2 regions of the Thermosyntropha tengcongensis genome follow, and region 2 is predicted to be linked to the other one. Evidence: riboswitches for the same ligand, from Rfam matches in the RefSeq annotation. Region 2 holds a riboswitch; the other holds the start of a gene.

Region 1 (7,724 bases), 1.0 Mb from region 2:
TTAGAGATGGACGGGCGGTAGATTTTATGACCAATGACCGCTGTGCAGCCAGCTCAGGCAGATACATGGAAAATATGGCCTCTATCCTGGGGATAAGCCTGGAGGAACTGTCTTCTTACAGCCAAAACCCGGTGGAATTAAACTCTACCTGTGCTATTTTCGGCGAAACCGAGATAATAGCCAGAATTGTGGAAGGCTATTCTATTCCCGAACTGGCAGCAGGAGTCAATTATGCGCTTTACCGGCGGTTTGCTTCTTATCTGAAGAAAATGAAAAGCGATGTGCTTCTTTTTTCGGGAGGAGGGGCATTTAACTCTGCTCTCCTTAGTATAACGGGAAAGGAAACGGGGGCGGAAGTGATAAGGCTTCCCTATCCCCAGCTTAATGGGGCTATTGGGTGCTGCATATGGGGAGATGAAAAGATATGAGGTTTACCGTAATTGGATGCTGGGCACCTTATCCCAAAAAGGGAGAAGCCTGTTCCGGGTATTTGCTGCAGGAGAAAGATATCTCTCTGCTTTTGGACTGCGGACACGGGGTTTTTTCATGTTTGGGAAACTATATAGACTATAATTTTTTGGATGGGGTTTTTATAAGCCATTTTCACCCTGATCATTATGTCGATTTATATGCTCTAAGACATGCCGTAAGAGGAGCTTTCGTGCTAAAAAGGCGTACCCATAAGCTTAAGGTTTTTATTCCGGAAAAACCGGAAAAAGAGTACGAGTATTTTAAACAGGTTCCGGAATTTGAGGTTATAAAGGTCAGGGATGGATTAAAAGTAAAAGCCGGGGATATCGATTTGAGTTTTTTCAGCACCTGTCATGCTATTCCATCTTATGGGGTGGTGCTGGAAAGCGGGGGAAAAAAGGTTTTGTATACCGGCGATACTTCGCTTTTTCCTGGACTGTATAAAGGAAAATCAGATGTGGATCTTCTGGTAGCTGAGTGCTGCCTTTTCAAATCGGAAACCGAATATGCAAGAAAGATGGGGCATATGACTACTAATGATGTGGCAGCTCTGGCTGACAAGCTGCAGGCGAAAGCTCTGCTGGCTACTCATTTCTGGCCGGAATATGAGGTAGAAAAACTTAAAAAGGAAATAGAAGAGGCATATAAAGGGAAGCTTTTTATGGCTGAGGCTGGTTTAAGAATAGATATATGATGGTGGAGAGGATGTCTATGCGCACGATTGCAGCAGAAGTGATAAAAAACGGGGTATGTCAGGCGGTTATAGATGCTAATATTAGGCTGCCTGATGATATAAGACAGGGGCTTAAAAAAGCATATGAGGAAGAAGAAGGAATTGCCCGCAGAATACTTGAAATACTCCTTGCCAATGCTGATATGGCTGTAAAAGAGAAGATGCCCTTGTGCCAGGATACAGGAATGGTGGTAGTAGAAGTTAAACTGGGACAGGAGGTTATAATAAGCGGGGGGAGCCTAACAGAAGCAGTAAATGAAGGCATAAGAGAAGGGTACAGGAAAGCTTATTTCAGGCCTTCAGTTGTAAATGATCCCCTTGTGCGGCAGAATACCCGTGATAATACTCCGGGAATAATCCATATTGAGCTGGTGCCGGGAGAGAATATTGAGATAAGCGTATTGCCCAAAGGGGCAGGCAGTGAAAATATGGGCAAGGTTGCCATGCTGAAGCCTTCCCAGGGAGTGGAAGGGATAAAGGAGTTTGTCGTTAAAGCGGTAGAGGAAGCAGGGGCTAATCCGTGCCCTCCTGTTATTGTGGGGGTAGGGATAGGAGGCAATATGGAAAAGGCTGCTTATCTTGCCAAAAAAGCGCTTATGAGGCCAATTGATGTGCGCAGTGAAAGGGAGGATGTAAAAAAACTGGAAGAGGAACTGCTTTTTGCAATTAATGCCTTAAATATTGGCCCCCAGGGGTTGGGAGGGAAAACTACGGCACTGGCGGTAAATATAGAAACTTATCCTACCCATATAGCAAGCCTTCCGGTAGCAGTAAACCTGGGATGTCATGCTACCAGAAGAGCAAAGGTGGTAATTTAGGGAGGGCAGTTATGAAGATAATCAAAGCACCGGTTAGTGATGAAGATATATTGAACCTTAAAATGGGAGAAGAGGTGCTGGTAGAAGGGACAGTTTATGCAGCCAGGGATGCTGCTCATAAACGGATGACAGAAAGTCTGCAAAAAGGAGAATCCCTGCCGTTTGATATTAAAGGGCAGATAATATATTATGTAGGGCCCTGTCCTGCTCCCCCGGGAAAAATTATTGGTTCTGCCGGACCGACTACCAGTGGCAGGATGGACAGTTATACGCCCCTTCTTTTAAGCTGTGGGCTAAAGGTGATGATCGGCAAGGGAGAACGTTCAGCTGAGGTAATCGAAGCCATGAAAAAATATGGCTCTGTCTATCTGGCAGCAGTGGGAGGAGCTGGAGTTTATTTGGCACACAAAATAAAAGAGGTGGAAGTGATAGCCTATAAGGATTTGGGTCCGGAGGCACTGCTGAAATTAAAGGTGGAAAATTTCCCGTGTATTGTGGCTATAGATGCAAAAGGAAATAATATTTATAATAGGGAATAGAAACTTATGGAAAAAATAAACGTTATGGAGGTATTTTATGCAAAGGCCTAGCAACCGTGCAGCTGATGAAATGAGACCGGTAAGGATTATCCCGGGTTTTGTAAAACATCCTGATGGCTCAGTGCTTATTGAGGTGGGAGATACCAGGGTATTGTGTTCGGCTTTTATCGAAGATAAAGTTCCTCCTTTTCTGAAAGGTACGGGAAGCGGGTGGGTTACTGCTGAATATTCCCTGCTGCCTGCATCAACAGTTACCAGGACGCCGCGGGAAGTAAGCAAAGGAAGGATAAGCGGGCGCACTTCAGAAATCCAAAGGCTTATCGGCAGAGCATTAAGGGGGATAGTAGATCTTAATGCTTTGGGAGAACGAACCGTCTGGATTGACTGTGATGTTATCCAGGCAGATGGAGGGACCAGAACTGCTTCCATAACTGGCAGTTTTGTCGCTTTGTTTTTAGCCCTGCAGAAGCTCAAAAATGAAGGGGTTATTGAGACGATACCGATTAAAGATTATGTGGCAGCTATCAGTGTAGGTATTTATGAGGGGGTACCCATTCTGGACCTGGAATATGCAGAAGATTCAGCAGCTGAAGTAGATATGAATGTGGTGATGACCGGAAAGGGAGAATTTGTTGAGGTGCAGGGAACAGGAGAAGGAAGGCCTTTTAGCCGGGAAGAGCTTGATGATATGCTTGCTTTGGCAGCAGCAGGCATAGAAAGGCTTATTGAAATGCAAAAAGAAATTGTAGGAGAGATAAAATATGAGAAAGATACTCCTTATGACCAGGAATCAGAAGAAGAAGAAGGAACTTGCGGAGATACTGTCTGACCTTAAGGTACAGGTTATTACGCTGGAAGAAATAGATGTAGAAGTGCCGGAGATTGAAGAAGATGGCGCTACTTTTGAAGAAAATGCGGTTAAAAAGGCTTCCATAACGGCTAAAATTACTGGATATATATGTTTGGCTGATGATTCCGGTTTGATGGTAGATGCTCTGGATGGCAGGCCGGGGGTTTATTCCGCTCGTTTTGCAGGAGAAAAAGCAACTGATGAGCAGAATAACCTGAAGCTTTTGAAAATGCTTGCAGATATTCCAGAGGATAGAAGAACTGCCAGATTTGTATGTGTTATAGCTATTTGTACACCAGAAGGAGAAACTTTTACAGTAAGAGGCGAATGTGAAGGGAAAATAGCTTTTGCTCCGCGTGGAGACAAAGGTTTTGGCTATGATCCACTTTTTATTCCGGAAGGTTATAATGCTACCTTTGCTGAACTTGATGCCGGGGAAAAAAGCCGAATAAGCCATCGAGGAAAAGCCTTGGCGAAAGCGGTGGCTGTTATCAAGGAACTTGTAAGCAGGGATGTATGATGTGGAAGGCTTTGGATTACAAAAGAATTGCTGTTTTAGGGGATACCCACAACAACATAGATCATCTGGCTGCCATGCTTAAAAGGCAGGAAGTTGAATATTTTTTATTTACCGGTGATTATTATGATGATGCAATAAGGTTAGCCAGGGAGGCCAGGATTGGATTTACCGGTGTTCTGGGGAACTGTGACCTTATAAACGGAAAGACCGGGGCTTCTCTGGAAGAATATATTGATATAGGGGGTAAAAAAGTTTATCTTCTGCACGGGCATCAGTACCGGGTAAAGGAAGGTTTAAATGCTCTTTATTACAGGGCACTGGAAGTTGAGGCTGATGTAGTAATATTTGGACATACCCATGTGCCTTTTTGTGAGAGGATTGGTGATATACTTTTTTTAAACCCAGGCAGCCCAGCAAAGCCCAGACAAAGATTAAAAGGTACATATATGCTTATCGACACGGGAAAAGATTATTTTGATATCAAATTAATCGAAAAATAATATTTTGAATATAAATAAAGTTGTGAAAATTTTAACTTAAAAAAGTCTTGTCAAGAGGAAGAAGAATTTTATATAATTGTCCAAAAGATGTAAATAAAGAGTTAATTCTATGAATTGGATTTTTATTTTCAATAAAACTGAATACTTTCGGATGAAGGATATGAGAGAGGATTTTTTAAAAAATCGCCGAAGAGGCAAGCCTTTGATCGGCATAATCAAAGGTGGAACTTTCAGGCAAAAGGATCATATCCAGACGAAGCCCTGAAGAAGCAATTTCGACAGGGAAGAAAATGCCACATTTTCTTCCCTGTCGAAATTTTTTATGTATACACATTTTACATAATATTATAGGCTCACCGTTTTTTTACTTCCGATATAGACATCATTGTATACCACCTGTTTAAAAGGGAAAGCTAAAATAAAGCAAAGAGGAGGCAGAAGGAAAGTGAATGCTCTTTATGATGTTAAGAAAGCTAATCTGCTTTACGGCAAAGTGATAAGAGATCAGATTTTGTCTGAAGTTGCTGCTGAAATAGAGGAACTCAAGAAACAGCATGTAGCACCTTTCCTTATGACGATTGAAGTTGGGAATGATCCGGCGACTGCTGTTTACAAGGAATCGCAGCGCAAGCTGGCAGCTCAGATTGGTATAAATTATGAAACTATTGAGCTTTCCCGCAATACTTCCGAAGAAAGGCTTCTTAAGATGATTGACCGCATAAACCGCGACCCTGTTATAAATGGGCTTATGGTGCATATGCCGCTTCCGGAACATATTGATGCACGCAAGGTACAGTGGAGCATAAACAGCCTTAAAGATGTAGAAGGGGTAACTCCCTATAATATGGGTAAACTCTTTTTGGGAGCAGAAGCGCTTTATCCATGTACAGCCGAGTCTATAATGGCTTTGATAAGGTCGACCGGGGTTGATCTTAAAGGAAAAGAGGTTACCGTAGTAGGAAGCAGCTCTATCGTTGGAAGGCCGGTAGCCACTATGCTGCTTAAGGAAGAAGCGACAGTTTCTATATGCCACTATCAAACTTCCAGGCGGGGGATGCTGGAGCACCATGTACGCAATGCGGAAATCCTGGTAGTGGCAGCTGGCGTACCGAACCTTATTCCTGGCGAATGGATCCGTGAAGGGGCTATAGTCATCGATGCTGGAATTAATCGAGTAGGCAAGGATATTGTTGGTGATGTTGATTTTGAGGGGGCTTTAAAGAAAGCCAGTTATATAACACCGGTACCCGGGGGGGTAGGAGCAGTTACCGTTGCCTATTTAATGAAAAATACGGTAACGGCACTCAAAAGACAGCTGGCAGCACAACATGGCTAAAAAGGAGGTAAAAGGTTATGAGTCTTAAAAGGACGCCCCTTTTTCCCATGCATGAGAAATATGGGGGAAAGCTTATTGATTTTGGAGGCTGGGAATTATCTGTACAGTTTGAAGGAATTATCAAAGAACACCACATGGTAAGAACTAAAGCCGGGCTTTTTGATGTTTCCCACATGGGAGAAATCGAAGTTACCGGGGAAAAAGCCGAAGATTTTGTGCAGTATCTGGTTACCAATGATGCCAAAAAGCTTAGTAACTATCAGGTTATGTATTCCCTGATGTGTTATGAAGATGGGGGAATAGTAGACGATTTGTTGGTCTATAAGTATAATCCCCATCATTTCTTCCTGGTGGTAAACGCGGCGAATGTAGAAAAAGATTTTGCATGGATAAAGGAACATGCTTTTTCTGGAGTAGAAGTGAAGAATGTTTCTGACCAGTATGCACAGCTTGCCCTGCAGGGGCCAAAAGCACAGGAGATTTTGCAGAAACTGACGGATACTGATCTGGAAACCATTGATTTCTTCTGGTTTAATCCGGATGTAAAAGTGGCTGGGGTCAGCTGTATAGTTTCCCGTACTGGTTATACCGGGGAAGATGGTTTTGAAATTTATATAAGGCCTGAAGATGCTGTACATGTTTGGGAAGAGATACTTAAAGCGGGAGGTGAGGATGTAGTACCAGTAGGGTTGGGAGCTCGCGACACTTTAAGGTTTGAAGCCAAACTTCCTTTATATGGGCAGGAAATAGATAAGGATATTACCCCGCTGGAAGCAGGTTTGGGATATTTTGTAAAGCTTAAATCGGAAGATGATTTTATTGGCAAAAATGCTCTTTTAAGGCAGAAAGAAGAAGGCTTAAAACGCATCCTGGTTGAGTTTGAAATGATAGGCAAGGGGATACCGCGCCATGGTTATGAAGTATATAAAGATGGGGAAAAAATAGGCTGGGTAACCAGTGGTGCCCATTCTCCCACTTTTGACAGGAGCATAGGCCTGGCGCTGATAAAGAAAGATTACAGTTCTGAAGGTACCGAGATTGATATTATGATTCGCAATAAGCCGGTAAAGGCACGGGTAATGAAAAATTCTTTTTATCAAAAACAAACCAGAAACAAAAAAAATAAATAAAAACGGAGGGATATATTATGCGTACTGAAAAAGATTTGCTTTATACTGAAAATCACGAATGGCTGAAAGTAGAAGGAGATAAAGCTTATATAGGCATAACGGATTATGCACAGGAACATTTGGGAGATATAGTTTTTGTTGAATTACCGGAAGTAGATGCTGAATTTGACGCTGATGAAGGGATTGCCGTGGTAGAATCGGTAAAAGCAGTTTCTTCTGTTTATACACCGGTATCCTGCATTATAGTAGAAGTAAATGAAGAGCTGGAAGGGTCTCCTGAACTGCTGAATGAGGATTGTTATGCTAACTGGATTGCACTTATCGAAATAAAAGACAAATCTGGTTTGGATAAACTCATGAATGCGGAAGCTTATGAAGCTTTTTGCGCTGAGCAGGAAGAGTAATCTTTTAGGGAGGAGATATTGATGAGATATACTCCTAATCCTCCGCAGGTAGCCGAGGAGATGTTAAAAAGCATTGGGTTCAGCTCTTTTGAAGATTTATTTGCTGATATTCCAGAAGAGGTAAAGCTTAAAAGGGAGCTTGATTTACCTCCTGGTTTAAGCGAGATAGAAGTAAGGCGCGAACTTATCAATAAGGCCAGGCGAAATATAACTGTAGATGAATACCCTTGTTTCCTGGGGGCAGGAGCATACGACCACTTTGTTCCAGCGGTGGTGGACCAGATTCTCCTGAGATCTGAATTTTATACTGCCTATACTCCTTATCAGCCAGAGATAAGCCAGGGAATACTCCAGTCCATTTTTGAATATCAGACTATGATATGCAATCTCACCGGACTTGAGGTTTCCAATGCCTCCATGTAT
Region 2 (7,724 bases):
ATACTGGATGAACTTGTGCAGGAATATAATGAAGATATAAAAAGGGGTATACAGATAGTTGTTGACCAGAATGAAGTTTTTATGTGTACCAAAAAAGAATATTCAGATATTCTGGCGCGTATAAGCCGCACAGTCAAGAAAAAGCTTTCCAGGGCAGCTGTGGAGACCCTGGCCATAATTGCCTACAAACAGCCGGTAACCAGGGCAGAGATTGAAAAAATACGGGGAGTAAAGGTGGATAAGATTATATCCAGCCTGCTGGAGAAAGAGCTTATTGCTGAGGCTGGATATAAAGATGTACCGGGCAGGCCGGTTTTATATGTGACTACTGATGAATTCCTGAAACTTTTTGGCTTGTCAAGCCTTAAAGAACTGCCGGAGTTAGAGGGGGAATAGATGATGAGTGAAAGATCCTATGAAGAAGAAGTAAAAATTAAGGCAGAAAAGGCAAGGCCTTTGGCCAGGTATATGAGCAGCACCCAGGATTTGGTGGAAATGCAGATAGAAAAAGCGATGGCCAGGGGTGAATTTGATAACCTTAAAGGAGCGGGCAAACCTATCAAGTTTTATGAAAATCCTTTTGAACCTCCCGAACTGCGCATGGTTTTCAAGATACTTAAAGATAATAATTTCGCTCCTTACTGGATTGAACTGGGGAAAGAAATTGATGCCGATTTTGAAAAACTTAACCGGGAAGTTGAATATTTTAAAAAATATATACACATGTTCTTCAGCCAGAAGAGAAGCAGTCAGGCCTATAAAAATTTCGAAAAGAAAAAGGCGCATTTTTATTATGAAAGCCGCCTGGCTTTGGAACGTATAAGCAAAAAGATTGTTGACTATAATCTGCATTGCCCTACTTTCCGGGAAACCAGGGCCAATATAGTGGTAGATGATGAAATGTACAAAATAATAACAGCTATTGAAAAAGAAATCGAAAATTTAAAATAACGGCTGATGTATAACTCTTTTTAAAATATGGAAACTATTATGAAAAACAGGAGAATTAGCTAATTATGTGGGTTATATGCATCAGCCTTCTTGTTTTTCTGGCCTTGCTTGCACCTTTGAGAATAAAGGTATCTGTCAAAATAAGATTGGAAGATGAAAAAGCAAGGGTGAGTTTGCAGTTCTGCTGGGGCAGATTATGCATGAATAGCTTTACTCACAGATTGGATATAGAAAGTATTGAAAAAATCCTGCGGGAAAAAAAGTGGCTGAAGAACCGGGAAGGCTTAAATGTAGGAGATATTAGAAAAATATACCAAAAAATGTTAAGGGGAATTTTTATCGAAAGGTTTGCCTGGAAAACGACTCTGGGATTAAACAATGCTGCCTATACAGCTTTAGCGGCAGGTGTTTTGTGGATTGTAAAAGGGGTATTTTTAAGTTTTTTGAGCAGCCAAACCAGGATAAAAAAGATTTATGTTTCTGTTTATCCTGATTTTATGTTCCAGGATAAAAACTCAGAGCTTCTTTGTATAGTACGGACGGCAACCGTACATATTATTCTCATAGGAATATATATATTTTACTTGAAAATCAGGAGGTTTAGGTATGGAACAGAAAGAAACCGGCAATAACCCTCATCCTATTGAAGGATTGATGAAAACTGCCATGCAGAGCATAAAGGAAATGGTGGATGTCAATACGGTAGTAGGTGATGCCGTGGAAACCAATGATGGTACGGTTATAATTCCGGTTTCCCAGGTGGCTACAGGTTTTGTAGCCGGGGGAGGGGAATATGAACTGTCAGATGGGAAAAAAGGTGATAGCCTTCCGTTTGCAGGAGGAAGTGGAGCTGGGGTGTCGGTTAAGCCAATAGGTTTTTTGGTAGTTAGAATGAATGATGTGCGTTTGATGTCTGTAAGTGGAAATCCTCTGGCAGAAAGGATTGTAGATTTAGCCCCCCAGTTTATTGAAAAAATGGAAAGCCTCATAAAAGAGAAAAATAAGGGAAATGAAACAAAAATGCAGTAAGAGTGTCCAGAACAGTTCAAAAACTTTGAACTGTTCTATTTTTTATGGAAATTTCATAACCTTCTAGCAGGAATTTTTGCTGGGAGGGTGGGTAATGCTCAATATAATATGGCTTGTGCTCCTTGCAAGCGGGATTGTTACAGCAGCTTTTAATGGGAATATAGAAGTTGTGACAGAAGCAGCGCTGGGAGCAGCTAAAGGAGCAGTTGAAGTATGTTTTGATTTAGTGGGAGTTATGGCGTTATGGCTGGGAATAATGAAGATTGCGGAAAAAGCCGGTTTGGTAGAAAGTTTGGCCAGGGTAATGAAACCTTTGACCGTAAGGTTGTTTCCAAGCGTTCCTCCGGAACATCCAGCTATGGGGGCTATAATATTGAATTTGAGTGCTAACATGTTGGGTTTAGGCAATGCGGCTACCCCTTTTGGCATGAAAGCTATGCAGGAACTGCAGAAGTTAAATAATAACTCAAAAGAAGCCTCGGAAGCTATGTGTACGTTTTTGGCTCTTAACACTTCCTGTATAACATTGATTCCAGCCACGATTATTGGAGTCAGGCTGTCTTTTGGTTCCAGCAATCCTGCTGAAATTGTAGGGCCCTGCATTTTTGCTACGGCTTTTTCCATGCTTATAGCTGTTTCCCTTGATTACTGGTTCAGGAAGAGGATGGGGAGGATAAGATAGGTGCTTTTTGAAGTCATGAATATAATATCCAGATGGGCTATTCCTTTTTTGCTTTTTACCATTCCGGTTTATGGCCTTATAAAAAAAGTTCCGGTTTATGAAACCTTTGTGGAAGGTGCTGAAGAAGGCTTTACCACTGCTGTAAAAATAATTCCTTTTTTGGTGGGCATGATGGTTGCCATTTCGGTTTTTAGAGCTTCGGGAGCCATGGAATATTTGAGCAGTATTTTAGATCCGCTTACTTCCAAACTGGGGGCACCTTCTGAAATTTTGCCTCTGGCTATTATGCGCCCTCTTTCTGGCAGCGGGGTGTTAGGAATGGCAACTGAACTTATGCGCGTATATGGGCCAGATTCTTTTATTGGCCGCTTGGCTTCTGTGATGCAGGGAACAACCGATACTACGTTTTTTGTTTTGACTGTTTACTTTGGCTCTGTGGGTATTAAAAAATACAGATATTCGATTATTACAGGATTATCTGCTGATATAAGCGGATTTATCGCGGCTTTATATATATGCAATTTATTATACAGATAACCTTTATTTATAAATAGTTTGTGCTATTGACATGTTAAGGTGAGAAGGATATATTAAAATTGGTTTTGCGATAAAAATCACAAACTTTAAGTTAAGTAATAATGTCTGTTTTATAAAAATAGTATATATGCAGATGAAGGAAAAGGGAGAATGGGCTTGTCCCATACCGAAGGAGCAAGCTAAGCATGAATGTGCCTGATGTTTAGCGAAACTCTCAGGTAAAAGGACCGTATCCTGATGCAGCTCTGGAAAGTCTTAAAAGACGCCGAAGGAGCAAGCTGTTAAAAAGCGAATCTCTCAGGCCCATAAGACAGAGTAAAGGCATGGAGGATGTCTTATACTCTGTCTTTTTATTTTGCCTGGCTGCTTTAGATGCATAAGGCAATAAAACATATTTATGGTGAGCATTGTAAAGTAAAATCGTGGAAGTATTGAATTATATAATCCACTTAAGATAGACTGAAAACGTAGGGAATTTTGTTAATAAAATGTTAAGAAATAATTAAAAAAAGATTAAATTATGTAAAATATTTTCCAAAAAATACATATTACAGGCAAATTTCGCAGTTTGATGTGCTGTACAGAAATTTGGCGACAGCGGGAATAAAACAGGAGTTTTTAGGCAGAATAAATGTGAGATCAATTGTGGTCTAAAAAGTTTTTCTATGTTTACTAAACGTGAAGGAGGAAAGTTTATATGTCCGGTGAAATGAGCCTCAACATCAAAGACTTAAAACTGGTATCCGAGAGGCAGAAGCTGGTAGATGTATTGATGGATCCCAACCAGTATGCCGAAAAAGTTTTAAAAGGCGGAAAAGTGGTAAACGTAATTACCCGGGAGATTTATGAAGCAGATGTAGCTATCCACGGGGAATACATCTTAATGGTAGGGGACTGCTCTTCCCTTATCGGACCGAACACTGAAGTATATGACATGAAGGGCAAATATATATGCCCTGGATTTATCGATTCCCATATGCACTTTGAGAGTGCCATGCTCACCATCACTGAATTTTCCAGATTGTCCATACCTACCGGAACAACCTGTTTAATATCTGACCCGCATGAAATAGGGAACGTATTGGGCCCCATGGGAATAAAGGCTATGTGTGAAGAAGCAGCCTTAATGCCCCAGCATGTATTTTCCAGAGTACCGGCCTTAACCCCTGATTCACCTGGCCTGGAGACTGCAGGCTACAACATAACCTCCAAAGACCTGCCGGAAATGCTTAACTATCCGACCGTATCCGGGATAGGGGAAACCCAGGGAGTAAGCGCTGCCAAAGATGTATACAAACACAATCCGGCTGTATTCAGGGATACCATAGTATCAACTGTATATGCAAAAAGCCTGGGCAAAAAAGTGGACGGCAACGCGCCGGAACTCTTTGGGCCGCACCTGGCAGCACACATCATAGCAGGCGGAACCGATGTATCCTGTCATGAAACCACCACCAAAGAAGAAATGATGGAAAAACTGCGCTATGGTGTATATGTGCTGATGAGAGAAGGTTCAACCCAGAGGAACATGCCGGAATGCATAAGGGCCATAACCGAGGAAGGCATGGACTCCCGCCGTGCGATACTGGCAACCGACGACATGCTGGCCGAAGACATAGCCAAATACGGGCACATGAACGACATCATAAGAAGGACCATCAAACAGGGAGTAGACCCGGTAGAAGCCATCCAGATGGCCACCATCAACCCGGCAACCTGGCACGGCCTTGATGAACTGGGAGTACTGGCACCCGGCAAGCTTGCAGATATAGCCGTAATCGAAGGCAAACTGGAAGACATGAACGTATCCGAAGTATTCCTGAAAGGGCAGCTGGTAGCCAAAGACGGAAAACTGTTAATAGATCTTCCCAGGTACACCTATCCTGACTATGTAAAACACTCCGTAAAGAGAGCGCCGGTAAAACCGGAAGAACTCAAAGTAAAATGCGACAAAGAAGGCAAAGTAACCGTAAGGTGCATAGGGCTGATAGTAGACCAGAACCTGACTGATGCAGTAGAGGCAGAAATGGTAGCCGAAGGAGGCTATGTAAAACCGGACCTTCAGAATGACCTTCTGCCGATAGCGGTAGTAGGGAGACATGGACAGCCTGATATAGGAGCCACCTTTGTCAAAGGATTTGGCTTAACCTCCGGGGCTATAGCCGAGACCGTATCCCACGACACCCACAACATAATAGTAATGGGAACCAACTATGAAGATATGGCACTGGCTGTAAACCGGATAATAGAATTGCAGGGAGGATTAGTATTAGCCAAGGACGGAAAAGTGATCGGGGAGCTGCCGTTAAGGATAGGGGGCTTAATGACTGATGAGCATACTGCAGAAGAGCTCACAGAGATCATGAGCAACCTGACCCGGATGGCAGCAGAAGAACTTGGCTGCAAGGTACATGCACCGTTTATGCACCTGGCATTCCTCTCCCTGTCTACCAGCCCGAAATGGAAGATAACCGACAAGGGAGTAATTGATGCCAACAACTACTGTGTAATCCCGACTATCAAAGAGTAATTTCTAAAGTCGAGTTTAAGCGACAAAGGAAGGAGTGTTTTTAAAAAATGCGGAAGATTGAAATCGACCCCCGGAATTTTAACCAGCAATACGAGATTATTGATTTATCGCAGCCTATTTACCAGGGAATGCCGCTCTTCCCCATCCATCAGAAGACCTTTATCATGGTGAACCAGACCCACGAAGAGAACCAGAAGGCGACCGGTTCTCCGACCCTTGGATTCTCAGCCCGTAATCTGCTCCTCAGCGAGCATGCGGGGACTCATGTTGATGCGGTTTGGGAATACGAACCTAATGGGCCAACGATTGACCAGATGGGATTCGAATTCTTCATCGGTGATGCCATCTGCGTAGACCTGAGGCATGTACAATACCCCAAATATATTGAACCGGAGGATATTCAAGAAGCTCTGGACAAGGCTGGACTCGAGATCCGCAAGGGCGACATTTTTATAATGTGGACGGGCCATTACGATCGCCACTACCCGACCAAGGAATATGCTGAAGGGCCGTACACTGGTGTGTCCGAAAGGGCAGCTGTATGGCTGGCGGAGCAGGGTGTCGTCAATATTGGTATCGATGCTCCGGCCATCGACCTGACTCCGGACGATCTCAACTTCTCGGGTCACTGGGTATGCGGCCGGTACGGTATAACCAACAGCGAGCACTACTGCAATCTGGACAAGGTAGCAGGCAAGCGGTTTATATACATCGGTCTGCCGCTCAAAATCAAGGATGGGTCCGGTTCTCCCATCCGGGCTATTGCTCTTCTGCCCAAAAATCAGAAATAAGCTGTCTTTGGACCATGGGTTAGAAAAAGTAGCTTGTCAGCAACAATTAGAAGCTGCAGTTTTTATGGAAAAAGAGGATGAAGAATAAGTAAAAAACAGGGATTAAGGCTTAAGTCCTTAATCCCTGATAGAAATAAAATGCAAGGAGGAGACCTTAATTGAAGAAGTATATTCATGCCGTACCTAATTTCAGCGAAGGAAGGCGCATGGAAGTAGTAGAAGCGATTGTGGCACCCTTAAAAGGGGTACCGGGAGTAAAGCTTATTGACTACTATCCGGATTATGACTTTAACCGCACCGTAGTAGAAGTGATAGGAGAGCCGGAACCTTTAAAAGAAGCTCTTTTGCAGATGGCCGGCAAAGCCTATGAACTTATCAATATGGAGGAACAGCAGGGAAGCCATCCGCGCATAGGGGCCCAGGATACTATTCCCATCTTCCCCCTGGCCAACATAACCCTGGAAGAGTGCGTACAGCTGGCAGAAGAGATTGGACAGGAAATATACAACCGCTATAAAGTGCCGGTATATTTCAGCGGCGAAAACGCCCGCAATGAACAGAGAAAAGACCTGGCTTTCATAAGAAAAGGGCAGTATGAAGGATTAAAAGAGGTAGCCCATACCCCGGAAAGGGCGCCGGACATTGGGCCTGCCGCTCTGCATCCGACAGCGGGGGCAACTATTGTCAGTGCAGCCATGAGAGGGCTTACCGCAGTAAACATAATCCTGAACACCGACAATTTAGAAATAGCCAAGACCATAGCCAAGATGATGAGAGGTCCGTCTGGCGGATTCTCCACCGTACGCGCGGTAGGATTCCGTCTGGAAGACAGGAATCAGGTGGCAGTATCCATGAACATGTTCGATACCGATGCTACACCGATATACAGAGCCCTGGAAGTAGTAAAATTCGAAGCAGCCAGATATGGCCTGGAAGTAGTAGGAACCCAGATAGTAGGGACTGTACACCTGGATGCCCTGCTTAACTGTGTGGAATACTACCTGCGGCTGGTAGACTGGGACCGCAAGCAGATTATTGAAAATCACCTGATTGGGCTGTAAGGGGGAAGAGGAATGTTAGTAGAAATGAAAGTAAAAGAATTTATAGCTGAACTGGCTTCAGACTCTCCAGCTCCTGGTGGTGGAAGTGTATCGGCAGTATCAGGAGCCTTAGCAGCAGGACTTGTTGCCATGGTATGTCGCTT

Evidence for each region. A riboswitch is a leader RNA that binds a small molecule or an ion and turns the genes downstream of it on or off. The one in region 2 is predicted to bind glycine.
Region 1: another riboswitch for glycine. It lies ahead of ACZ42E_RS02135 (bifunctional 5,10-methylenetetrahydrofolate dehydrogenase/5,10-methenyltetrahydrofolate cyclohydrolase); the one in region 2 lies ahead of ACZ42E_RS07055 (adenine deaminase).

Annotation. Positions count from the first base shown of each region.
Region 1 covers NZ_AP042437.1:447,436-455,159, forward strand. The annotation lists gene ACZ42E_RS02100 (acyl-CoA dehydratase activase) at 1-428, shown strand, start outside; gene ACZ42E_RS02105 (MBL fold metallo-hydrolase) at 425-1,165, shown strand; gene ACZ42E_RS02110 (fumarate hydratase) at 1,183-2,022, shown strand; gene ACZ42E_RS02115 (Fe-S-containing hydro-lyase) at 2,034-2,561, shown strand; gene rph (ribonuclease PH) at 2,599-3,390, shown strand; gene ACZ42E_RS02125 (XTP/dITP diphosphatase) at 3,323-3,931, shown strand; gene ACZ42E_RS02130 (metallophosphoesterase) at 3,943-4,431, shown strand; glycine riboswitch at 4,583-4,687, shown strand; gene ACZ42E_RS02135 (bifunctional 5,10-methylenetetrahydrofolate dehydrogenase/5,10-methenyltetrahydrofolate cyclohydrolase) at 4,877-5,767, shown strand; gene gcvT (glycine cleavage system aminomethyltransferase GcvT) at 5,785-6,897, shown strand; gene gcvH (glycine cleavage system protein GcvH) at 6,915-7,301, shown strand; gene gcvPA (aminomethyl-transferring glycine dehydrogenase subunit GcvPA) at 7,323-7,724, shown strand, end outside.
Region 2 covers NZ_AP042437.1:1,478,888-1,486,611, reverse strand. The annotation lists gene scpB (SMC-Scp complex subunit ScpB) at 1-396, shown strand, start outside; gene ACZ42E_RS07080 (DnaJ family domain-containing protein) at 397-951, shown strand; gene ACZ42E_RS07075 (DUF2953 domain-containing protein) at 1,017-1,583, shown strand; gene ytfJ (GerW family sporulation protein) at 1,558-1,980, shown strand; gene ACZ42E_RS07065 (nucleoside recognition domain-containing protein) at 2,075-2,662, shown strand; gene ACZ42E_RS07060 (spore maturation protein) at 2,678-3,199, shown strand; glycine riboswitch at 3,333-3,439, shown strand; glycine riboswitch at 3,443-3,515, shown strand; gene ACZ42E_RS07055 (adenine deaminase) at 3,897-5,729, shown strand; gene ACZ42E_RS07050 (cyclase family protein) at 5,777-6,520, shown strand; gene ftcD (glutamate formimidoyltransferase) at 6,679-7,581, shown strand; gene ACZ42E_RS07040 (cyclodeaminase/cyclohydrolase family protein) at 7,594-7,724, shown strand, end outside.